DNA from 4 places in the Rhizobium sp. Nf11,1 genome. Region 1 is predicted to be linked to each of the others. Evidence: predicted binding sites of a transcription regulator. Region 1 holds the regulator's gene; each other region holds the start of a gene.
What was found. The regulator PhoB, encoded in region 1, activates phosphate uptake and scavenging genes when phosphate is short. The targets are predictions, from matches to a motif close to TGTCATNNANCTGTCAT.

Region 1 (5,772 bases):
CCGCATTGACCTGATAAGGCTGGAAGACGTTGTGACCCCGGGCCCGATGTTCCTGATTCATGGAGACCCAGGTATCGGTCACCACGCAATCGGCACCTTCGACCGCACGGTCGGCATCATGGCAGAGCATGACTTCGGCGCCCTCATTGCGGGCCCAGTTCAGATAGTGATCCTTGGGCTCGGAACCAAGAGGCACGGCCATGTTCATGCGGTAGCCGAAGCGCGCAGCCCCTTCCACCAGCGAATGCAGCACATTGTTGCCGTCGCCGGTCCATGCGATCGTCTTGCCCTTGATCGGGCCGCGATGCTCCTCGAAGGTCATGATATCGGCCATGATCTGGCAGGGGTGGGTGTCGTCCGTCAGCGCATTGATCACAGGCACGGTCGCGTGCTCGGCGAGCTCCAAAAGCCTGGAATGCTCGGTGGTGCGGATCATGATCGCATCGACATAACGCGACAGCACCTTGGCGGTGTCGCCGATCGTCTCGGCGCGGCCGAGCTGCATTTCAGTACCGGAGAGAAACAGCGTTTCGCCGCCGAGCTGGCGCATGCCGACGTCGAAGGAGACGCGGGTGCGGGTCGACGGCTTCTCGAAGATCATCGCCAGCATCTTGCCGGCGAGCGGCTTGTCGCCCTTGCCGGATTTGAAGGCCTGCTTGCGGGCGAGCGCGTCGTTCATGATAGTTCTGAGGTCGGCCGAGGTGACGGCCGAAAGATCGAGGAAATGTTTAGGAGCCATGTTCTTACCTGTCGTGCGCCCGAAGGCGGCGATCCCTTCAAGCCGTCTTCTTGATCTTGGCGGCGCGGATGCTCTCGGCGGCGCGCTCGAGGCGCACGAGCCCCTCGCGGGCTTCTTCGGCAGTGACCACCAGCGGCGGAAGAAGGCGGATGACGTTGTCGCCGGCCGGCACGCCGAGCAGATGCGCGGCGCGGATCGCCTGCAGCAACTCGGCCGAGGGAACCGCAGCCTTGACGCCGAGCAGAAGCCCCTCGCCTCGGATATCCTCGATCACATCGGGATACCGATCCTTGAGCGAGGCCAGCCCCTGGCGGAAGACGAGCGCGACGTCGCGCACATGCTCAAGGAAGCCATCGGCGAGGATGACGTCGAGCACGGCACTGCCGACCGCCATGGCCAGCGGATTGCCGCCATAGGTCGAACCATGCGTGCCGGCCTTCATGCCGGAGGCAGCCTCGGCCGTGGCAAGGCAGGCGCCGAGCGGGAAACCGCCGCCGATGCCCTTGGCAACGGCCATGATATCGGGCGTGATGCCGGACCATTCATGGGCGAAGAGCTTGCCGGTGCGGCCGACGCCGGTCTGGACCTCGTCGAGGATCAGCAGCAGGCCGTTTTCGTCGCAGATCCGGCGAAGCGCCTTCATGAATTCGCCGGTGGCGGGACGCACGCCGCCCTCGCCTTGCACCGGCTCGATCAGGATTGCGGCCGTCGCATCGGTAATGGCGGCGCGGACGGCCTCGATGTCGCCGAACGGCACCTGATCGAAACCCGGAGCCTTGGGGCCGAAACCTTCGAGATATTTCTCCTGACCGCCGGCGGCAATCGTCGCGAGCGTGCGCCCATGGAAGGCGCCCTCGAAGGTGATGATATGGAACCGCTCGGGATGGCCCTTGGAAAACTGGTAGCGGCGCGCGGTCTTGATGGCGCATTCGAGCGCCTCGGCGCCCGAATTGGTGAAGAACACCTTATCGGCGAAGGTAGCGTCCGTCAGGCGCTTGGCGAGGCGCTCCTGGCCGGGGATCTCATAGATGTTGGAGAGGTGCCAGACCTTGTCGGCCTGCTCCTTCAGCGCCGCGACCACATGCGGGTTGCCATGGCCGACGGAGGTGACGGCGACACCGGCGCCGAAATCGAGATAACGCTCGCCGCTCTCGGTGATCAGCCATACGCCCTCGCCTCGCTCGAACCGCAGCGGGGCGCGAGAATAGGTGTCATAAAGCGGCGCGGCTTCAGCCATGGCGCGGGTCTCCCGTTCAATGTTGTCTTGCACGGACTCCGGCTAACAAAACCAGGTCCAAAAAATCAAAAATGCCGCCTTTCGGCGGCGAGCGGTACTATTTCCTTTTCGCGCTGCAATGTCAACAAAACTGCCGCCTTAGCCTATGCAGCAAGCTTGTACAGCGGCACTTTCGGCCTTCAACAGGCATTATTGCAGAAATGCCACGCAGAGGCAGCAAGTTGGGGAAAACTTGAAATTCGATTCATCCGGATTCCCGCGACTCTTGTCACGGAGTCAGCCTCACACTAGGTTAAAGTTCAATTACTAGACTGCATGCGGCGGAACTAGTCACCAAAATTGATCAAGCGTTTCTTGTTTCGGAGGCTTCCGGGACAACGGTGAGGGATTCTGCCATCACCAACGCAAAAGGTGGAGACAGGGCATGAACTGGACAGACGAGCGGGTCGAGAAACTCAAGAAGCTTTGGGCCGAAGGACTGAGCGCCAGCCAGATTGCTGCGCAGCTTGGCGGCGTCAGCCGAAACGCCGTTATCGGCAAGGTGCACAGGCTCAGCCTTCCCGGCCGCGCCAAAGCCGGCGGCACGGCCACCGCGGCGCGCACGCCGAAGCGCCAGACGTCCGCGCCGCGCGCGCCGAATTACGCCTCCCGGATCACCACCCGCACCGTGACCCGTCAACAGGGCGCAACGATGCTGAAGGAAGAGATCGAGGTCGATGCCGTCGACGAAATGGAATATGTGCCGGCCGGCAATGTGGTCGTGCCGATTTCTCGCCGCCTCGGCCTGACGGAGCTCACCGAACGCACCTGCAAATGGCCGGTCGGCGACCCGCTCAAGGAAGATTTCCATTTCTGCGGCTGCGAGTCCCCCGACAATTCTCCCTATTGCAGCTATCATCAGAAGCTTGCCTATCAGCCGATCAACGAAAGGCGCCGGGCCGCGGCACGGGTCAGCTGAGAAGGCGACATCGCCGGACATAAAAAACGGGCCGAGCGGCCCGTTTTTTATGATTGGAGTGGAAGCGCTGGGGTTGCCCCTCATCCGGCTGCCGCCACCTTCTCCCCGCACGCGGGGCGAAGGGACATGCCGCAACCTCTCCGTTCCCCGCCGACCTTTCGCAGGGCACGTCCCCTCTCCCCGTCAGAACGGGGAGAGGGCTAGGGTGAGGGGCAAATCTTTGACTTTAGCAGCAGTAGAAACCCTCAGGCTTCCATCGAATAGCCGGCGCCACGGACGGTGCGGATGACGTCCTGCATGTTGGAGAAGTTCAGCGCCTTGCGCAGGCGGCCGACATGGACGTCGACGGTGCGCTCGTCGACATAGATGTCGTGGCCCCAGACGCCGTCGAGCAGCTGCGAGCGGGAAAAGACCCGGCCCGGCGACGACATCAGGAATTCCAGCAGGCGGAATTCGGTCGGGCCGAGGCGGACTTCGCGGCTCTTGCGGTGGACGCGATGGGTTTCGCGGTCGAGCTCGATATCGCCGCATTTCAGCACCGAGGACAGCACCTCGGGACGGGCACGGCGCAGCATCGCCTTGACGCGGGCGACGAGCTCGGGGGTCGAGAAGGGCTTGACGACATAATCGTCGGCGCCGGTGGACAGTCCGCGCACACGCTCGCTCTCCTCGCCGCGCGCCGTCAGCATGATGATCGGCAGTCGCTCGGTTTCCGGCCGCATGCGCAGGCGCCGGCAGAGTTCGATGCCGGAGACGCCGGGCAGCATCCAGTCGAGGATGAGCAGGTCGGGCGTGCGCTCCTGAAGCCTGATTTCGGCCTCGTCGCCGCGCAGGATGGTATCGACCTCGAAGCCTTCGGCTTCGAGATTATAGCGAAGGAGCACGCTGAGGGCTTCCTCGTCTTCAACAACTGCGACTCTCGGGATCATGCGTGTCCGTCTCCTCGCGCACAAGCCTTAAACCGGGGTTCTAAGCAGGCGTCCTGCGCAAATTCAGAAATTGGCTGCGACCTCTTTGCGCGCCCCGAACGGGCGCGCACGCAATCTTGGAAGGATTATTCCGTCGCGGCGCCAACGGTGTTGGCGCTGTCATCCTTCGGACGATCGCCTTCCGGCTGGGCGCCTGTCGCCATGTAGTAGATCGTCTCGGCGATGTTGGTGGCATGGTCGCCGATGCGCTCGATGTTCTTGGCGCAGAAGAGCAGATGCGTGCAGCTCGTGATGTTGCGCGGATCTTCCATCATGTAGGTCAAGAGCTCGCGGAACAGCGAGGTGTACATGGCGTCGATCTCGTTGTCGCGTTCGCGGATGGCGGTCGCCTTGTCGGCAGCGCGTGTCGTATAGACGTCGAGCACTTCCTTGAGCTGGACAAGCGCCAGCTCGGAGAGATGCTCGAGACCGCGGGCGAGCTTGCGGGGAACGCCGGTGCTCTGCACGGCGATGACGCGCTTGGCGGTGTTCTTGCCGAGGTCGCCGACGCGTTCGAGATCGGCGGCGATGCGGATCGAACCCATGATTTCGCGCAGGTCCGCGGCCATCGGCTGCCGGCGGGCGATGGTGACGATCGCCTTGTCGCCGATTTCGCGCTCGGTGTGATCGAGGATCACGTCGTCTGAGATGACCTTCTGCGCCAGCGCGGTATCGCCGTTGACCAGCGCCCGGACGGATTCGGCGACCATCTGTTCGGCCAGGCCGCCCATTTCGGAAATCCGCCTGGACAGGAACTTCAGATCATCATCATAGGCAGAATAAATATGTGTCGATGCCATGGGGCTTTGTCCTCGAATAAGGGGAAGGCTTCGGATGGCCGTGATCAGCCGAAGCGACCCATGATGTAGTCCTGGGTACGGGGATCGTCCGGATTGGTGAACATCTTGTCGGTGTCGTTCTCCTCGACAAGATTGCCGAGGTGGAACATGGCGGTGCGCTGCGAGACGCGCGCGGCCTGCTGCATGGAGTGGGTGACGATGACGATCGTATAGTTTTCGCGCAGTTCGTGGATCAGCTCCTCGACCTTGGCGGTGGCGATCGGGTCAAGGGCCGAGCAGGGCTCGTCCATCAGGATGACTTCCGGGCTGACGGCAACGGCGCGGGCAATGCACAGGCGCTGCTGCTGACCGCCGGAGAGGCCCGTGCCGGATTCGTGCACGCGGTCCTTGACCTCGTTCCAGAGCCCGGCGCGCTGCAGGCTGCTCTCGACGATCTGGTCGAGATCGGCCTTCGACTTGGCGAGACCGTGGATGCGGGGGCCGTAGGAGACGTTTTCATAGATCGACTTCGGGAACGGGTTCGGCTTCTGGAAAACCATGCCGACGCGGGCGCGAAGTTCGACGACGTCGATATCCGGATCATAGATATCGTCGCTGTCGAGCGTGATCTTGCCGGTGACGCGGCACCCCTCGATCGTGTCGTTCATGCGGTTCAGGCTTCGCAGGAAGGTCGACTTGCCGCAGCCCGAGGGGCCGATCAGGGCGGTTACGGTGTTTTCGCGGATGTTCAGGTTCACGTCGAAAAGCGCGCGCTTCTCGCCATAGTATACGGAGACATCCTGTCCGATCATTTTATACGGGACGTTGCTCATCTTCTGATCCAGCGCCTTTTCAACTGCAGCTTCCGTCAGCATGTTCATGATGTTTGACTCCGTTTACCAGCGGCGCTCGAAGCGACGACGCAAGAGGATGGCGCCCATGTTCATGACGACCAGGAACAGGAGCAGGACGATGATGGCACCCGAAGTACGCTCCACGAAGGCACGTTCGGCCTCGTTCGCCCACATATAGACCTGCACGGGCAAGGCCGTCGAGGGCTCGAGCGGTGTCGCGGGCGCATTGGCGACGAA
Region 2 (5,772 bases), on a different contig from region 1:
AGGTCACTCAGGTCTGCTTTCACTGTTCGCCACTCCGCACGGCCCGTGCGCATTGTACCCAATTATCACACGCACCGCCAAGGAGTAAGTTTAATCTCATCTGTTGAAAGGAGCGCGACCATGTCCATCATCCATCAATCCGGCACATTCAATATCGGCGACCGCAAGGTGAGGCGACTTGGCTATGGCGCCATGCAGCTGGCAGGGCCCGGCGTGTTCGGCCCGCCCAAGGATCGCGGCGCCGCTCTGGCGGTGCTGCGCGAGGCGGTCGCATGCGGCGTGAACCACATCGATACCAGCGATTTCTACGGCCCGCACGTGACCAATCAGATCATCCGTGAAGCGCTCCATCCCTATGGCGACGATCTCGTCATCGTCACCAAGGTCGGCGCCCGGCGCGGCGCGGACGGGTCCTGGATTCCGGCCTTCTCGCGCCAGGAACTGACGCAGGCGGTTCACGACAATCTTCGCAACCTCGGCCTCGAGGTGCTTGATGTCGTCAACCTCCGGATCACATTTGACCTGCATAGCCCGGCCGAAGGCTCGATAGAAGCACCCCTGACGGTTCTGGCTGATCTCCAGCGGCAAGGTCTGATCCGTCACTTAGGTTTAAGCAACGCCACATCGAAACAGGTCGCCGAAGGCCGCGGGATCACCGAGATCGTCTGTGTGCAAAACCAGTACAATCTGGCGCATCGGAACGACGACCGGCTCATCGACGAACTCGCCCGTCAGGGCACCGCCTATGTGCCGTTCTTCCCGCTTGGCGGCTTCACGCCGCTGCAATCGTCCACACTCTCCAATGTCAGCGCACGCCTGAGCGCCACGCCGATGCAGGTGGCGCTCGCCTGGCTGTTGCGCCGCGCAGCCAATATCCTGTTGATCCCCGGCACGTCGTCGCTCGGCCATCTCAGGGAGAATCTCGCTGCTGCCGGATTGGTGCTGCCGGATGATGCCGACGAGGAGCTGAACCATATGGCTGACATCGTGGCTTGACGGCGGCCGCGGCGGTGCAATCGTTAGGCCGTGTTCTAGCGCGGCGTAACGACCTTGCCGGACGTGCTGGCGCAATCTGTCGGTCGGCCGCACCTTGTTGGCTGCGCCAACCGGCCGGTAAATGAAAGCATCAGGATGGCTTCCGTGTCAGAAGCTCATAAGTCACCAAGGCCGCTGACATCGCCAGAAAAACCACGACTGCCAAAGGATAATTGGCACTGGCGTTCGGATCGGCAAGCTTGGGAAGGCCGATAACACTGCCGGCCGCCAGAATCGCCGAGAGCACAACCTCCTGAACGATTAATCTCCAAAAGCCGGTCATGACCAACCTCCCGTCATCTCCTTATTATCGGCCGAAGGACGCTCAGTCTTTATACCTCACGATGCAGCCGTTGGGAAACACGCGTTGACCGCACGGTCCAGTGACCATGCGGTCTCGGTTTCAACGCTTCGGCAGCCAACTTGTTGCGGCTATGCTTTCAATAGCGCTCAGGCACATACATATCAGCCGGAACTGGCGCCCTGATGTAGTCGGCATGACGGATACGATCCGGCAGCTGAATCTCAGGCTTCGGCACGTCCTCGTAGGGAATCTGATCAAGAAGATGGGCGATGCAGTTCAGCCGCGCCCTCTTCTTGTCGACGGCCTGCACCACCCACCAGGGCGCCTCCTTGGTGTGTGTGCGCGCCAGCATTTCTTCCTTGGCCTTGGTATATTCCTCCCAGTGGATGCGGCTTTCCATGTCCATCGGCGAAAGCTTCCACTGCTTCAGCGGATCGTGGATGCGCATCTTGAAGCGGAATTCCTGTTCCTCGTCGGTGATCGAGAACCAGTATTTGATCAGCACGATGCCGGATCGGACGAGCATCCGTTCGAATTCAGGCACCGAGCGGAAGAACTCCTCGAGTTCGTCAGGAGTGCAGAAGCCCATCACGCGCTCGACGCCGGCGCGATTGTACCAGCTGCGGTCGAAGAGCACGATCTCGCCGGCGGTGGGAAGATGCGGGACATAACGCTGGAAATACCATTGATGGCGCTCCCGTTCGGTCGGCGCAGGCAGTGCCACTGTGCGGCAGACGCGCGGGTTGAGCCTTTGGGTTACGCGCTTGATCGCGCCACCCTTGCCGGCCGAATCCCGGCCTTCGAAAAGCACGACCACTTTCAATTGCTTGTACTGGACCCAATCTTGCAGCCGTACCAGCTCATGCTGCAGCCGGAACAGCTCGCGGAAATAGATCTTCCGATCGAGCGTCTGCTCCGCCGGTTCGGTCATTCCTTCGACGACTAGATCGTCCAGCCGGTCTTCCTCCAGCTGCATTTCCAGCTCCTCATCGAAGCTGTCGGCGATTTCGGCCTTTATCCGGCTGAGCTGGTCCTGATGTGTTTTAGACATGGGCTTTCCCTTCCTGCTCATTTGACAGGAGCATGTCACTGCAAAGTTTGTGTGACGGTTGGATAACCCCAAGCTCGTTCACTTGTTCTCCCCTCTCGTCATTCCGTATGCCGAAGATCTTTTCGATGCCGGTCGCACCGAGACCGACGCGTGCCTAGAGCAGCCCCGTCTTATAGCGGTCGACGAGGTTGCGGCAAGCGCGGATCGTCAGCGCCATGACGGTGAGCGTCGTGCCGGCGATGCCGCTGCCCGGAAAGGCGCTGGCGTCGGTGACGATGAGGTTCGGAGCATCCCACAGTTGATTGTAGGGATTGAGCACTGAAGCTTCCGGGCTTTCGCCCATGCGCGCACCGCCGGTTTCATGAATTGCTGCGCCCATGCACATGGTCTTGCGGAACCATGTGCGGAACATGAAGCGGCTGAAGGCATCGGCGTCGGGAAAGGCGCCTCTGCCCATCTCCTTGAGGCCGGTGGGCGATCCGATGAATTCAAGATCGCCGCCGACCTCTTTGACCATGGCGATCAACGTCTCCTCCTGCCGGCGGAGCAGCCGCCGCTCCTCCTCCTGCATGACGCAGCGAATGTGTGGCACCGGAATGTTCCAGGCGTCCTTGCGCTTGCCATCGAGGGTGATGCGATTGTTGGCATAGGGCAACATGCGGCCGAAGCCGAAGAAGGCCAGGCGCGCATCGGTCTCCCCTGAAACCGGTGCCCTGCCGATGCTGCCCTGATAATCGAAATCGCCGCGGGCGACGTCACCCTCGCCGAAGCGCGGGATGAAGATCCCACCCGACGGATTGTAGAAGGGATCGACAGGAGCGGAATCGTCAGTGGCCCAACCCTTCGCCTTGGAAAAGGAACCGAAGGCGAGGCAAGGAAGCTGATCCATGAAATAGCGTCCGAGCGCGCCCGAGCTGTTGCCGAGGCCGTCAGGATGTCTTGCCGACGCCGAATTCAGCAGCAGGCGCACGCTCTCGATCGGCGAGGCAGAGAGCACGATCGTCGCGGCACGCGCCGTCGAAACCTTGCTCGTGTTGCGATCGATGAATTCCGCACCGGTGGCGCGGCCGGTTTTTTCGTCGGTGGTGATGCGACGCACGACGGCGTCATAACGGACCGTCAGCCGGCCGCTCGCCTTTGCGTCCCGCAGCGGTCGCGGCATGCGTTCGGCGTCCGGCGCGATATAGCGCCAGGAGATGACGCGCCGGTCCGGCCAGCGGCTTTCTACAGCCTGCTTGAATATCTGCTCGGCGGGCGTGAGGCTTGCCGGCTTCGCATAGACGCCGTCCGGCAAGGTCGGCACATCGTCCTTGTTGCCGTAGAGCTCGAGATAGGCCTCGACTTCGTCATAGAAGGGCGCAAGCTCGTCATAGGAGATCGGCCAGTCCACGCCCCTTCCGGTGCGCGATCGGATCTTGAAATCATCGTCGGTCCAGCGCAGCAGCACGCGGCCGAAACTGTGCAGGCGCCCGCCGCCCTGGCGGCCGCGGATCCAGAGAAAGGGCTCGTTCTTCGGCGTCGTATAGGGGTTCTTGCGATCGTTGACGAAGAAGTGGCTGAAGCGCTCGGTAAAGAAGGCCGCCCGCGCCTGGATCGGCTGGCCCTTCAGGGTGGCGCGCGCACGCTCCCATATATTGATGCTGCTTGCCGGCGCCTTCTTGCGCGCCGGGTCGAAATCCCCGGGGCCGACGGCCGGCCCAGCCTCGAGCAGCAGCACCGACAGACCCTTGGCCGTCAGCTCTTTGACCGCGAAGGAACCCGCCGCGCCGGAGCCGATCACCAGCGCATCATAAACGATCTCAGACATGTCTTTTCAAATCCTGTCCTGGAGCAATTCCTCAATGCAGCGCAAAGCACATCCGAAATTGCGGGAAAGCAAAGGAATGGCGCGTCAAAGCCGCGATCCATCGGCAGCGAAGAGTGACGCCTTGGTGATATCAAGGCCCGGAGCCATGGCATCGCCGGGCTTGAATTCGACGTCGCCCATGAAACGAAGGGAGAGACTGTGCTCCGCCCAGTCGAACCAGACGACGGCATCCGAACCCATCGGCTCGACGACGGAAACACGGCCAGCAATCGTGGGAAGCCCGCTTGCCGCCCCGTCGAGCACAAGGTGCTCAGGGCGAAAGCCTAACGTAACAGGTCCTTCCACGGCAGCCGTGCGGAAGGCATAGTCGGTGAGGTCGACGGCTAGGCCGTTGCTTCTGAAGACGGGTGCTCCGCCGCCGCGCTCGATCCGGCCCTCGACGAAATTCATCGCCGGAGCACCGATGAAGCCGGCGACGAAGAGATTGGCCGGACGGCGGTAGATCTCGGCCGGCGAAGCGAGCTGCTGGATCACGCCGTCGCGCATGATGGCGATGCGGTCGGCGAGCGTCAGGGCCTCGACCTGATCGTGGGTCACGTAAATCATGGTATTGCCGAGGCTTTGATGCAGCTTCTTGATCTCGACGCGCAATTCGTTGCGCAGCTTGGCGTCGAGATTCGACAGCGGCTCGTCGAAGAGGAACACATCCACTTCTCGCACCAGTGCCCGGCCGATGGCGACGCGCTGGCGCTGGCCGCCGGACAGCTCGGCAGGACGCCGGTCGAGCAATGTGTCGAGATGGAGGAGCGCGGCCGTGCGGGCGACGCGTGCCTCGATCTCGGCCTTTGGCAGGCCTGCGACGCGAAGCCCGAAGGAGAGGTTCTTGCGGACCGACATGCGCGGGTAGAGTGCGTAGGACTGGAAGACCATGCCGATGCCACGGTCCTTCGGCTCCTCCCAGCTGACATTCTTGCCCGAGATCCAGATTTCGCCTGCAGTAATGTCCTGCAACCCGGCGATGGCGTTCAGAAGCGTGGACTTGCCGCAGCCCGAAGGGCCGAGCAGCACCAGGAATTCGCGCGGCGCGATATTGATCGACATCTTCTCGATCACTGTATGGTCGCCATAGGCGATCTTCAGATCCTTGACGGAGACGGCAGATTGCATGGAATACGTTACCCCTTGACTGCGCCGGCGGCGATGCCGCGCACGAACCAGCGGCCGGACAGGAAATAGATGGCGAGCGGAACGATGGCGGTCAGGATCGTCGCCGCCATGTTCACGTTATAGGTGCGCTCGCCCATCGTGGTGTTGACGATGTTGTTGAGCTGCACGGTCATCGGCAGGTTGTCCCGGCCGGCGAAGACGAGGCCAAGCAGGAAGTCGTTCCAGATGCCGGTGAATTGCAGCATCGAAACCACGACCACCATCGGCACGGCGATCGGCAGCATGATCTCGAAGAAGATGCGCCAGAAGCCAGCGCCGTCGACGCGCGCGGCCTTGCAGAGCTCCTCCGGCACGCTGACGAAATAGTTGCGGAAAAGCAGCGTCACCAGCGGCAGTCCGAAGATGACA
Region 3 (5,772 bases), on a different contig from region 1:
TGACCGGAATTGTGGACGCGCGGCGCCATCTCGTTGGCGATCAGGCCACCGTCGGCGAGCACGAAGAATTCGATGCCGATCACGCCGACATAGTTCAACGCGGCGAGAATCTTTTCGGCCGATTGACGAGCAGCCTCCGCTGTCGTCGCCGAGATTGCGGCCGGAACGGTCGAGGTGTGGAGGATGCCGTTGCGGTGGACATTCTCGGCGGGATCGAAGCAGACGACCGTCCCGTCCGCGGCGCGGGCGGCGATGATCGAGACCTCGCGCTCGAAGGCGACGAAGCTTTCGAGGATGAGCGGCACGGCCCCGAGCGCGGCATAGGCGCCGTCGGGATTGTCAGCGGGCGAGCGGAAAACCTTCTGCCCCTTGCCGTCATAACCGAGACGGCGGGTCTTCAGTACACCCTTGCCGCCGAAATCCTTCAGCGCTGTTTCTAGATCAGCCTGGCTGTCGACCGCATGAAAGCGAGCGGTTGATATGTCGCAGCCGTTGAGGAAGCGTTTTTCGACGAGCCGATCCTGGGCGGCCTCGAGCGCCTTGGCAGGCGGATAGACGGCGATGCTTGCCGAGAGCGCTTCGGCGGCGGCGACGGGCACATTCTCGAATTCGTAGGTGACGACGTCGCAGGCGTCTGCCAGTTCGGCCAGCGCCGCCGGATCGTCATAGGCGGCGACGATCTGCCGGTTCGCCAGTTGGGCGGCGGGGCAGTCGAGCTGCGGCTCGAGGATGACAGTGCGGAAATTCAATTTGGCGGCGGCGATGGCCAGCATGCGACCGAGCTGGCCGCCGCCGACAATGCCGATCGTTCCTATGGTCATTGGTCGTCCATTGGATATTCGGCGACGGCAGCACTCTGGCGCTCGCGCCATTCGTCGAGCCTGTCGGCAATCTCTTCGTCGGAAAGGGCCAGCACGGCGGCCGCGAGAAGAGCCGCGTTGACCGCACCCGCCTTGCCGATCGCGAGGGTCCCAACCGGAATGCCGGCCGGCATCTGCACGATGGAAAGAAGGCTGTCCTGGCCTGACATGGTCTTCGACTGAACCGGGACGCCGAAGACCGGCAGCGGCGTCATCGATGCGGTCATGCCCGGCAGATGCGCCGCACCGCCGGCGCCGGCGATGATGACCTTGAAGCCTTCCGCGCGCGCGCCCTTGGCGAAATTCATCATGCGCTCGGGCGTACGGTGCGCTGAGATGATGCGCGCATCATAAGCGATTTCCAGCGCTTCCAGCGTGTCGGCCGCGTTCTTCATGGTTTCCCAATCGGATTGGCTGCCCATGATGATGGCGACGAGTGGTCTATCTGTCATCCTGCGACCGTTCCTTTCAGGCAATGATATCGGGAACGATCTGGTCTTCCAGCTTGGAGAGCTTGTCCTTGATGACGAGCTTCTTCTTCTTCATGCGCTGGATTCGCAGAGCGTCGCATCCGGTCTCGATCATGGCGTTGATCGCAGCGTCGAAATCCTCGTGCTCCTGGCGCAGACGCGCCACCATGAGCCTGATTTCCGCCTGTTCCTGATCGGCCATATGCATTCCCCGTTATCGTCCTCGGACCTTGTCCGATCTGCCGATGATTTCCGCAAGCTCCTATCACCAAATACGGGTAACGGCTAGTTAGTCTTGATCATGAATTTGCCATCGCATCTTCATCTTTTGGCCTTCGACAAGCCGTCAAAAATATGTCACAGTCCGCCCCGTTGACACCTTGATCCCCGACGAGATGGTCGGGGAGGGTAAGAGGAAGGAAGGGTCAAATGACAGTTGAAGCTCATCTTGAATCACTCCAGAAAAAGCATGTCGCTCTCGAGGAGGAGTTACATGCTCTCAGAACAGCTCCCTCTATCTCCGATACAGAAATTGCCGAATGCAAGCGCCGCAAGCTGCGCATCAAGGACGAGATTCAGCGTCTCAAGTCATCCGTCCATTAATCTTCCCAAGGGTCGCCGGCGATCATCTTGCGCACGAGGTAAATCCATCCATTCCGCCTAAAATTTGCAAGAACCGGTGATTACACCAGAATTGCGCCAGCCCGATGCTTTGTGACGTCGCGGCTGGCGCATTTGCGTCTGCGTGTCGCCAATGGCGATAATGAGTGCGTCAGGGCGTCATGGGAGTCAGGCCCAGAACTGATCCAGCCACAGATTGAGCTTGTCAAAGCCGCGGTTGTTGACCGCATAGATGCGTTTCGTACCTTCCGAGGTCACGGAGACAAGATTGCTGTCGAGCAGGGCCTTCAGGTGCTGCGAGACAGCAGGACGACTGATCGGCAGGCCCTCGGCAAGCTCGTTGACGGTGCGCGGCGCGCGCCGCAACTCCTCCAGCAGAAAGCGCCGGTTCGGGTCGGCAATCGCAGAGAAAGGGTCCGTGTTCGACATGGCGGAAACGCTACGTCAAACCGGCCGATGCAGCAAGGAAATTGTGCATTGCAGCGTGCCGCCGCGCTTACCAGCCGAGGCCCTCTCGCGTGATCAGAAGGGCTGCGATCAGCGCCATCATATACATGAAGGGATAAAAGATCTGCGGCTTCATGCGGCGCACGCACCAGGCGCCGGCAAGAGTGGCGAGCGGCGCGAAAGGCAGGAGCGTGGCCGAGGTCGCAAGGTTCTGTGTGTCGAGCTGGCCGAGCGCAAAGTAGGGAATGAGCTTGATGGCGTTGAGGATTGCGAAGAAGCGCACGCTGGTGCCGGTATATTCGCGCGGCTCCAGTTTGAGCGGTAGGGCATAGATCTGAAACGGCGCGCCTCCGGCATGGGCGACGAAGCTGCCATATCCGGAAAATGTGCCCCAGAGACGGGCGGCGACCGGCCGCTGTCCGCGCGGAGGGATCGTCTTGCCGGCGCGGGGGCCGAAATTGCTCCAGAAATAGCGGAGGCAGAAGAGGATCGTCACCGCGCCGATGACGACGCGAAGGACGTTGCCGGGAACGAGCGCCGAGGTCGCCCAGCCGAGGGCAATGCCGAAAATTGCGCCCGGCAGCATGATCCTCAGCGTCGCCCAATCGCCATGCCTGCGCCAGATGACGAGCGAGATCATGTCCATGAAGACCAGGATCGGCAGCAGGATCGCCGCCGCCTCGAGCGGCGAGACGGCGAGCGCGAGAAAGGGCAGGCCAATCAGCGACAAAGCGTCGCCCATACCGCCTTTTGCGAGGCCGACAAGCAGAACCGCGGGCACGGCGGCGTAGTAGAATGACAAGTCCTGCGGCATGCTTTCGACGTCCTCCTCTTGCAAGCCTCCTCTAACGGAACTACTCACACAAAACGAGTGCGGATCCGTTATTTCGAGAAGGGAATTCGCAGGAAACGGAAAGACTCATGACCGAAGCCGAAAACCGCTGCCGCCTAGTGCTCATCGTCCCCGATATGGCCGACGCCGATGAACAGGCAAAGATCGTCGCCGATGCGCTGAAGGGCGGCGATGTCGCCTCCGTCATCGTGCCGCAATACGGGCTCGACGACGGCGCCTTCCAGAAACATGCCGAAAAGCTGGTGCCGGTGATCCAGGATGCGGGGGCCGCCGCGCTGATTGCAGGCGACAGCCGCGTGGCGGGACGGGCGAAGGCGGATGGCCTGCATATTACCGGCAATGCCCAGGCACTGTCGGAGGCGATCGACAAACACGCTCCGAAGCTGATCGTCGGCGGCGGTAATGCCAGCGACCGGCACAATGCGCTGGAGATCGGCGAAGTCAGGCCGGATTATATCTTCTTCGGCAAGCTCGATGGGGATATCAAGCCGGAGGCGCATCCCAAGAACCTTGCGCTGGGCGAATGGTGGGCCTCGATGATCGAAATCCCCTGCATCGTTATGGGCGGCACCGATCCGGCGTCGGCTCTTGCCGTCGCCGAGACCGGAGCAGAGTTCGTGGCGCTGCGCCTGGCGGTATTCGAGGAGCTCGGCCGAGCACCGTCCATCGTTGCCGAGATCAATGCTCTGCTCGACGAAAAAGCGCCACGGTTTGAGGATTGAAATCCCGCTCATGTCGATCCTGCCCGCCCGCCCTTTGAAATATCTGCTTGCCAGCATAGTCGCCCTCACTGCGGGCGGGTCTGATATCGCCGTGGCGCAGGCACCGGACAGCGTCATCAGCCAGCCAGGCACCGCGCCGGCGTCAAGCTTTCGCACCGACCGGCTCCCCAATGGGGATGTGAAGCCCTCGGATGGCGTGGGCGTTTTCGACCGCATGGGCGCGAAGCTGCCCGACCTTCCGCCGGAGAAGGACTACAAAGGGCCGATTGACGAGGCGTACGGCGCCTTTCAGCGCGGTTACTATCTGACCGCGATGGACAAGGCGCTGCCGCGCGCCCAGCTCGGCGATCCGGCGGCGCAGACGCTGATCGGCGAAATCCTGTCGCAGGGTCTCGGCGTGAAGAAGGACGTGAAGAATGCCGCCTTCTGGTATGGCAAGGCGGCCGAAGGCGGCGATCCTGCGGCGATGTTCAAATATGCGCTGATGCTGATGGAAGGCCAGGGTGTGCCGCGCGACAAGGCCAAAGCCGACGACTATATGCGCAAGGCCGCCGAAGCCGGCAATCCTTCAGCCGAATTCAACTGGGCGCAGATCCTCGTCGCCGACAATCCCGGAGAAAAGGGGCTGAAGCTCGCGCTGCCGTTCTACGAGAAATCAGCCGAGCAGGGCATTGCCGATTCGCAGTATGCCGTGGCGCAGATCTATGGAACGCTGAAGGACCTGCCGCAGGAAAAGAAGCAGCTCGCTCGCGAGTGGATGGCGCGCGCAGCGCGTGCCGGCTTCGACACGGCCCAGCTCGATCTCGGCATCTGGCTCGTCAACGGCGTCGGTGGCCCGAAGGATTATGTCAAGGGTTTCGAATGGCTGAAACTTGCCGCCAATGGCGGCAATGTCGTCGCGCAGAACAAACTCGCCCATCTCTACATCAACGCCATCGGCACGCCGCCGAATCCGATCGAGGCGGCGAAGTGGTATGTGCTGTCGCGCCGTGCCGGGCTTGCCGATCCCTCGCTCGAGGATTTTTATCTCGGGATCGAGGACGATCAGCAGAAGGCGGCGATCGATGCCGCCAACAAGTTCCGGCGGCGATAGCGGCCGCGCGCTTCATTCTCTAAGGCATGCCGCGATCTTTCAGGTTCGCTTATCCTGCCGTCGGTTTTTCCTTATGTCTTTATCGCAAGACCGCCGCACAGTCTTGCGAGAGACATGCTTTAGAAAAGCGCGTCGGCGAAAAGATCCTCGTCATTTTCGACTTTGGCGGTCTCGGCCGGCGCTGGAATGCTCTCCTCGCTTGCCGGGATGATGTCGCGATGAATGTTGCGCTCCTGGACCATCGTATAGAGCTTGAAGATCTTGCGGTCGAGCGGTGCGATGGCCTCCGCGAGATCGGAGATATCGGCGACATCGGTGCCGGCGACGCCTTCGAGCACATCGGCACAGCGGGCAAGGACATCGCCGAGTTCGTGCTGGAAGTCGAGCTTGCCGATCAACAGACCGATCTTGGTGGCGACCTCGCGGCCGTTCTCGGCGAGCACCTTCAACTCGTTTTCCATGACGTTGGCCGCGGAACGGATGTTGCCGACGGCCGAGGTCAGGCTCTCGCCCAGCCCGCCGGCCGCGGCGTCCGTGGCCGGAGCCACGCGCCCGGCGGCGGCTTCGAGCGCCGGCAGGCCGTTGACGATGGCGTCGGCGGATTCGTCGAGCTTGCCGGCGAAGATGCGCAACTCGGCTGTGACGACATTGATCGATTTGCCTTCCTCTCCAAGCCGGCTGCAGCGCAGATTGGTGTTCAAAGCCA
Region 4 (5,772 bases), 490 kb from region 1:
CCTGCGATGCGCTGAAGCAGCGCTCCTATGACTGCGTGCTGCTGCCCGACCACAGCTGATCCCAGCGGCATCATACTCGGCTCTGGACAAGCAGCGGGAATCAGCGTCTCCTCCATAAACAAAAGGAGAACATCCATGCTGCGCCGTCTCGCCGACCAGTTCGAAGCCGCTTCCGCTGTCCATGTCGCCGAGAGCGGCATCGAGCGGGATGACGACTGGTTCCTTTTGAAGCTGCAGGAGGAAATGGGAGAGCTCACCCAGGCCTGGAACCGGCTGACCGGTCGGGGCCGTGCCAAAGGCCGCTCTCCCGAGGATATCAGGCGCGATCTCGCCGACGAGACTGCCGACCTGCTCGGTCACCTCCTGCTGTTTGCTCGCCGTAACGACATCGACATCGCCGCCGCGGTCGAACGGAAGTGGCGGTTTCAGCCGGCACAGACGACCTAAGCGCCACGTCAGCTGTCCGATCGACTAAGAGAGCTGGCCCAACAGGCTCACGAGCCAGAACGAAACTGCCGAAATCATTGCCGCGGCCGGCAGGGTGATGATCCATGCGATCACGATGTTGCCGGCAAGCCCCCACCTGACGGCGGAGACGCGCCGGGCGGCGCCGACGCCGATGATGGCGCCGGTAATGGTATGGGTGGTCGAAACGGGGATGCCGAGCCAGGTGGCGCCGAACAGCGTCAAGGCACCGCCCGTTTCGGCGCAGAATCCTTGCATTGGGTTCAGCCGGGTGATCTTCGAGCCCATCGTATGGACGATGCGCCAGCCGCCGAACAAGGTGCCGAGCGCCATCGCCGCCTGGCATGAAATCACCACCCAGAGCGGCACGTGGAAGCTGCCGCCGAGATAGCCTTGCGAGTAAAGAAGCACGGCAATGATGCCCATGGTCTTCTGGGCGTCATTGCCGCCATGACCGAGCGAATAGAGCGATGCCGACACGAATTGCAGAAAACGGAAGGACCGGTCGACGGCAAAAGGCGTTTGCCGGATGAAGGTCCAGGTCACCGCCAGAATGAGGAACAATGCCAGCAGGAACCCGATCATCGGCGACATGACGATGGCGCTCGCGGTCTTGAGAAGGCCGCTCCAGACGATCGAGCTCAACCCTGCTTTGGCAAGGCCCGCACCGACCAGCCCGCCGACCAGGGCATGGGATGAACTGGAGGGAATACCGAAGATCCAGGTCACGACATTCCAGACGATGGCGCCGATCAAGGCCGCGAAAATCACCTGCGGTGTCACGATCGCCGGATCGATGATGCCGGTCCCGAGCGTCTCGGCCACATGCAGGCCGAAGAACAGGAAGGCGATGAAATTAAAGAATGCCGCCCAGAAGACCGCATATTGCGGCCTCAGGACCCGTGTCGAGACGATTGTGGCGATCGAATTGGCCGCATCATGCAGCCCATTGAGAAAATCGAACAGCAGCGCGACGCCGATGAGGCCGACAAGAAGCGGAAGAGCGAGGGCGGCATCCATCAGACATTCTCGATCACGATGCCGCTGATCTCGTTGGCGACGTCCTCGAAACGGTCGACCACCTTCTCCAGCTCGCCGTAGATCTCGCTGCCGATCATATAGGCCATCGCATTGCCGGCGCGGTGCCGGCGAAACAGATCCTTGAGCCCCTGCTCGTGCAACTCGTCGGAGCGCCCTTCCACCCGCGTGACCTGTTCGACGATGGCAGAAAGCCGCGGCGCATTGGCGTTCATGCGATCGAGCAAGGGAATGGCCTCGGCGATGAGATTGGCAGCTTCCACAACGGTCTTGCCCATCTCCTGCATCCCCGGATCGAAGCTGGTCTGCTCGAAGAGCCGGATGGTTTTGACGGTCTTGTGCATCATGTCGATCGCATCATCCATGGATTGGATGAGATCCTTGATGTCTCCACGATCGAAAGGTGTGATGAAGCTACGCCGGACGGCCTGCATGACTTCGCGCGTTATATCGTCGGCCTGATCTTCCAACCGCACGATCGTTTCGCATTGATGCTCGATCTCTACTCCCGACAGCAACCTGTCCAGAGCCTGTGCGGCGCCGACGATCGTTCTGGAATGTTGTTCGAAAAGGACGAAAAACCGGTCTTCGCGCGGCATCAATTTCCGAAACCAACCCAGCATGAACACCTCGTGATTTTTGATCTGCGCTATGGATGACGAGCCGTCCTAAACCCTATCCCGTTGAAGAGATAGGGCCGAGTTTCGGTTTGTGACAGTTTTATGACAGTTGTGGCGCGACAGGAACATGGCCGTTATCGGCCGCCGACCCTTTGCGGCATCCGCAGTCAGCCGACCTTATACCGGTAAAACTTGGTGTCCACGGCCATCAGCGGGAAGGAGCGGGGCAGGGCGCTCTTGGCAATCTCGGTAAAGCCGTTCTTCTCGTAGAAGCGATGGGCGGCAACGAATTTGTCCGTGGTGCCGAGGAAGATGTCGGTGAGGCCGGCATCTCTGGCGTGGTCGAACAGGCGCTCGAGAAGCCGCGCCGCCACGCCGTGCTCGCGGCCGCGAACCTCGGCGGCGACGAACATCTTGCGCAGCGCTGCCTGATTGTTACCGAGATCCTTCAAGCCCAGCGTTCCGACGATCGCGCCGTCCTTGACGGCGACCCAGAACTGACCTTTGCCGGATTGGTAGAAATCCGGGATGACCCGGAGATCCGGCTGCGCATCGGCTGTGATGTCGATGCCGAACTCCTCGCGCTGAATCGGCAGGATCACCGACAGCACGTCATCGGCATCGCCGGCGGCAAAGGGTCTGATTTCGATCTCTGGCATGAGGAAATACTCCGCCTCAGGTCTGCGTGCCGCCGACGGTGATCTGATCCATGCGCAGATGCGGCTGGCCGACGCCGACCGGAACCCATTGGCCGGCCTTGCCGCAATTGCCGATGCCGGTATCGAGCTTCATGTCGTTGCCGATCATCGACACCCGCTTCATCGCATCCGGGCCGTTGCCGATCAGCATCGCCCCTTTGATCGGCGCGCCGAGCTTGCCGTTCTCGATCAGATAGGCCTCGGTGCAGCCGAAGACGAATTTGCCGGAGGTGATGTCGACCTGGCCGCCGCCGAAGGAGACGGCATAGATGCCCTTCTTCACCGAGGCGATGATCTCTTCGGGCGTCTTGTCGCCGCCGAGCATATAGGTGTTGGTCATGCGCGGCATCGGCACGTGGGCATAGCCCTGGCGGCGGCCATTGCCGGTGGGCGCCATGCCCATCAGCCGGGCATTCTGCCGATCCTGCATGTAGCCGACCAGCTTGCCGTTCTCGATCAGCACGTTGTAGCCGGACGGCGTACCCTCGTCGTCGATCGTGATCGAGCCGCGGCGGTTGTCGATCGTGCCGTCATCGACGACGGTGACGCCGGGCGCGGCGACGATCTGGCCGAGAAGGCCTGCAAAGGCCGACGTCTTCTTGCGGTTGAAATCGCCTTCCAGCCCGTGGCCGACGGCCTCGTGCAGCATCACGCCCGGCCAGCCGGAGCCGAGAACGACGTCCATCGTGCCGGCCGGCGCATCGATCGCTTCCAGATTGACGAGCGCCTGGCGCAGCGCCTCGTCGGCGCCATATTGCCAGCTGCCCTCGGCGATGAAATCGCCGAAGCCGATGCGCCCGCCGCTGCCGTAAGAGCCGCTCTCCTGCCGCTCGCCTTCACCGACCACGACGGAAATGTTGATGCGCGTCATCGGCCGGATGTCGCGGACACGGTGGCCGTCGGCGCGCAGGATGTCGACGACCTGCCAGCTCGCAGCGACCGAAGCAGTCACCTGCCGCACCTTGTCGTCCTTGCCTCTGAGATAGGCGTCGATGTCCTGCAGGACCTTGACCTTCTCCTCGAAGCTCGGCTGGCCGATCGGGTTCTGGTCGCCGTAGAATTTCTTGTTGGTGCCCTGGGGAGCGGCGGCATAGGTGCCGGAATAGCCGCGCGTCACCGCGCCGACCGCATCGGCCGCCCGCTTCAGCGCCGCCACCGAGAGGTCGCCGGCATGGGCATAACCCACGGCTTCGCCGGCAACGGCGCGAAGTCCGAAACCCTGTTCCGTATTGAAGCTGCCGCCCTTCAGCCGGCCATTGTCGAAGGTCAGCGCCTCGGCCTGGGCATGCTCGATAAACAGCTCGCCGTCATCGGCGCCGGCGAGCGCTTCGGCGACAAGGCCGCGCATCGTGGCCTCGTCGGCATCGAAAAGCGTCAGGAGATCGGTGGTCATGGTCTGGCTCCAATGGCATGCGTTCGGGAGTTCGCTTACGCCTTAGATAGGGCTCAACCTGATAAGGAGTGAAGCCCTGTCTTCGAATTATTCTTTGTTGGGCAGAGCGATCTTGGAAATGGAATGGCCTTCGAAAGAGATGTAAGCGTTTTATCGTTTCGCGCTGGGTGGCGGCGCGGCTGTTTTGAGATGATCAGTTGGGGGGGCCAATTTGCTTGAAATGATGAGACGTGGTGCGAGTGGAGTCGTTCTCGCTCTTCTTTTTCCGGTGACTGGCCTAGCGGCCGACACCCGGCTTGAGAAGGTCTTTCCCGATCCGGAGGAGTGCCTCGCGGTCGACGGAATGATCTATTTCGATTTCGACGAACGAAGCTGGTGGTGAGGGAATATAAAAAGGCTCAAGTTCAAAAGCATATCGCGGCCAGGGATGTGATCGTCCGAGAGGAATGCAACGGCGGGGCAGGGATTGCTTCGCCATTGATAAACAAGCCGGGTGAGTTCTTCGGAAATCAATATTCCATATTCGAAATCCCCGCTTCGGGACAGTCGAATGATGGATGCTTCACAGCGTCATCGTATAACATCCTGTTCTCGAAGCCCGGTGCGGCGCTCAGGGATGAGATCGAAAGGCGCACCGGAAAAAGGCTGGAAATATACTCCCCCACCCGTCCCCGTAGCGGTAGTGCAGATGAGATGCCTGGCTATATCGTCGATGCAGGCGACCATTCCGAATATGTTTGCAGCTTTTCCGAGTATGATTAGGTTTCCGGGCTCATAGTCGAGCTGAAGATGATCCACGTAGGCAAGGCTGGCGATCGATCTCGAGGACTGCCCCTCACCCTAACCCTCTCCCCGTAAACGGGGCGAGGGGAGTTGCCCTGCGAGGGTGAGGTGGGAACCGAGAGGTCCCGGCATGGTCCCTTCGCCCCGTTTACGGGGAGAAGGTGGCGGCAGCCGGATGAGGGGCGGACCCATGGTAGACGGCCGCCAGCCTCACGGCAGCGCGTCGAAACCTTCGGCGAAGCCCTTGAGGTCGACGGGGATGCCGATGCCTTCTTCCGGGGTCTGGAAGACGATGAAGGTGGCCTGGGCGCCGCTGCGGAAGGTCTTGAGCAGTTCGTCCTCCAGCACGACTTCGGCATAACAGCCGTCGGCGAAGCAGCGGACGAAGTAGGCGCGGCCGATATCCTTGCCGTCGACATTGAGGCCGAGGCCGTTCGGCAGGAGCACGCCGAGCGGCGCCAGCACGCGCAGGATCTTCGATTTGCGGTCGGCCGTCTTCAAGACGACGACGGAAAGCCCGACCTCCGGCCGGTCCTCGGCGATGACGTTCTGCATCAGCGCGCATTGTTCGGTCGCCGCACCGGCCGGCTTGTCGCAGACGACAGACCATGCGCCGTGATTGGATTTCACTGTGCCCGGCGCCTGCGGCTGGGTCTGGCCGGGCGTCACCTGGATATTCGGGTTGGCAGCCGGGGGCTGCTGGGCCGGGGCAGGGGCGGCCGGTGCAGGGGTGGCCGGTGCAGGGGTGGTGGGCGTGGCCGGGGAAGGGGCGGGT

Region 2: a site for PhoB is predicted at 2,442-2,458, ahead of ppk2 (polyphosphate kinase 2). Genes of this name have one in related genera too.
Region 3: a site for PhoB is predicted at 1,639-1,655, ahead of ACQ7C1_RS08455 (YdcH family protein). Genes of this name have one in related genera too.
Region 4: a site for PhoB is predicted at 2,215-2,231, ahead of ACQ7C1_RS02375 (DUF47 family protein). Genes of this name have one in related genera too.

Annotation. Positions count from the first base shown of each region.
Region 1 is NZ_JBOBHU010000001.1:4,726-10,497, reverse strand. It holds gene argF (ornithine carbamoyltransferase) at 1-739, opposite strand, end outside; gene ACQ7C1_RS00045 (aspartate aminotransferase family protein) at 777-1,976, opposite strand; gene ACQ7C1_RS00040 (GcrA family cell cycle regulator) at 2,401-2,934, shown strand; gene phoB (phosphate regulon transcriptional regulator PhoB) at 3,180-3,863, opposite strand; gene phoU (phosphate signaling complex protein PhoU) at 3,989-4,702, opposite strand; gene pstB (phosphate ABC transporter ATP-binding protein PstB) at 4,747-5,562, opposite strand; gene pstA (phosphate ABC transporter permease PstA) at 5,578-5,772, opposite strand, start outside.
Region 2 is NZ_JBOBHU010000033.1:21,579-27,350, forward strand. It holds gene ACQ7C1_RS29810 (LysR substrate-binding domain-containing protein) at 1-23, opposite strand, end outside; gene ACQ7C1_RS29815 (aldo/keto reductase family oxidoreductase) at 121-996, shown strand; gene ACQ7C1_RS29820 (hypothetical protein) at 1,127-1,318, opposite strand; gene ppk2 (polyphosphate kinase 2) at 1,476-2,390, opposite strand; gene ACQ7C1_RS29830 (GMC oxidoreductase) at 2,545-4,197, opposite strand; gene ACQ7C1_RS29835 (ABC transporter ATP-binding protein) at 4,282-5,364, opposite strand; gene ACQ7C1_RS29840 (carbohydrate ABC transporter permease) at 5,373-5,772, opposite strand, start outside.
Region 3 is NZ_JBOBHU010000004.1:126,516-132,287, reverse strand. It holds gene ACQ7C1_RS08470 (5-(carboxyamino)imidazole ribonucleotide synthase) at 1-821, opposite strand, end outside; gene purE (5-(carboxyamino)imidazole ribonucleotide mutase) at 818-1,312, opposite strand; gene ACQ7C1_RS08460 (YdcH family protein) at 1,329-1,532, opposite strand; gene ACQ7C1_RS08455 (YdcH family protein) at 1,760-1,933, shown strand; gene ACQ7C1_RS08450 (ArsR/SmtB family transcription factor) at 2,120-2,380, opposite strand; gene ACQ7C1_RS08445 (sulfite exporter TauE/SafE family protein) at 2,448-3,212, opposite strand; gene ACQ7C1_RS08440 (thiamine phosphate synthase) at 3,320-3,973, shown strand; gene ACQ7C1_RS08435 (tetratricopeptide repeat protein) at 3,984-5,066, shown strand; gene ACQ7C1_RS08430 (chemotaxis protein) at 5,186-5,772, opposite strand, start outside.
Region 4 is NZ_JBOBHU010000001.1:490,965-496,736, forward strand. It holds gene ACQ7C1_RS02360 (D-alanyl-D-alanine carboxypeptidase family protein) at 1-59, shown strand, start outside; gene ACQ7C1_RS02365 (pyrophosphatase) at 136-447, shown strand; gene ACQ7C1_RS02370 (inorganic phosphate transporter) at 472-1,485, opposite strand; gene ACQ7C1_RS02375 (DUF47 family protein) at 1,485-2,126, opposite strand; gene ACQ7C1_RS02380 (GNAT family N-acetyltransferase) at 2,291-2,782, opposite strand; gene tldD (metalloprotease TldD) at 2,799-4,214, opposite strand; gene ACQ7C1_RS02390 (hypothetical protein) at 4,435-4,596, shown strand; gene ACQ7C1_RS02395 (hypothetical protein) at 4,593-4,976, shown strand; gene ACQ7C1_RS02400 (invasion associated locus B family protein) at 5,208-5,772, opposite strand, start outside.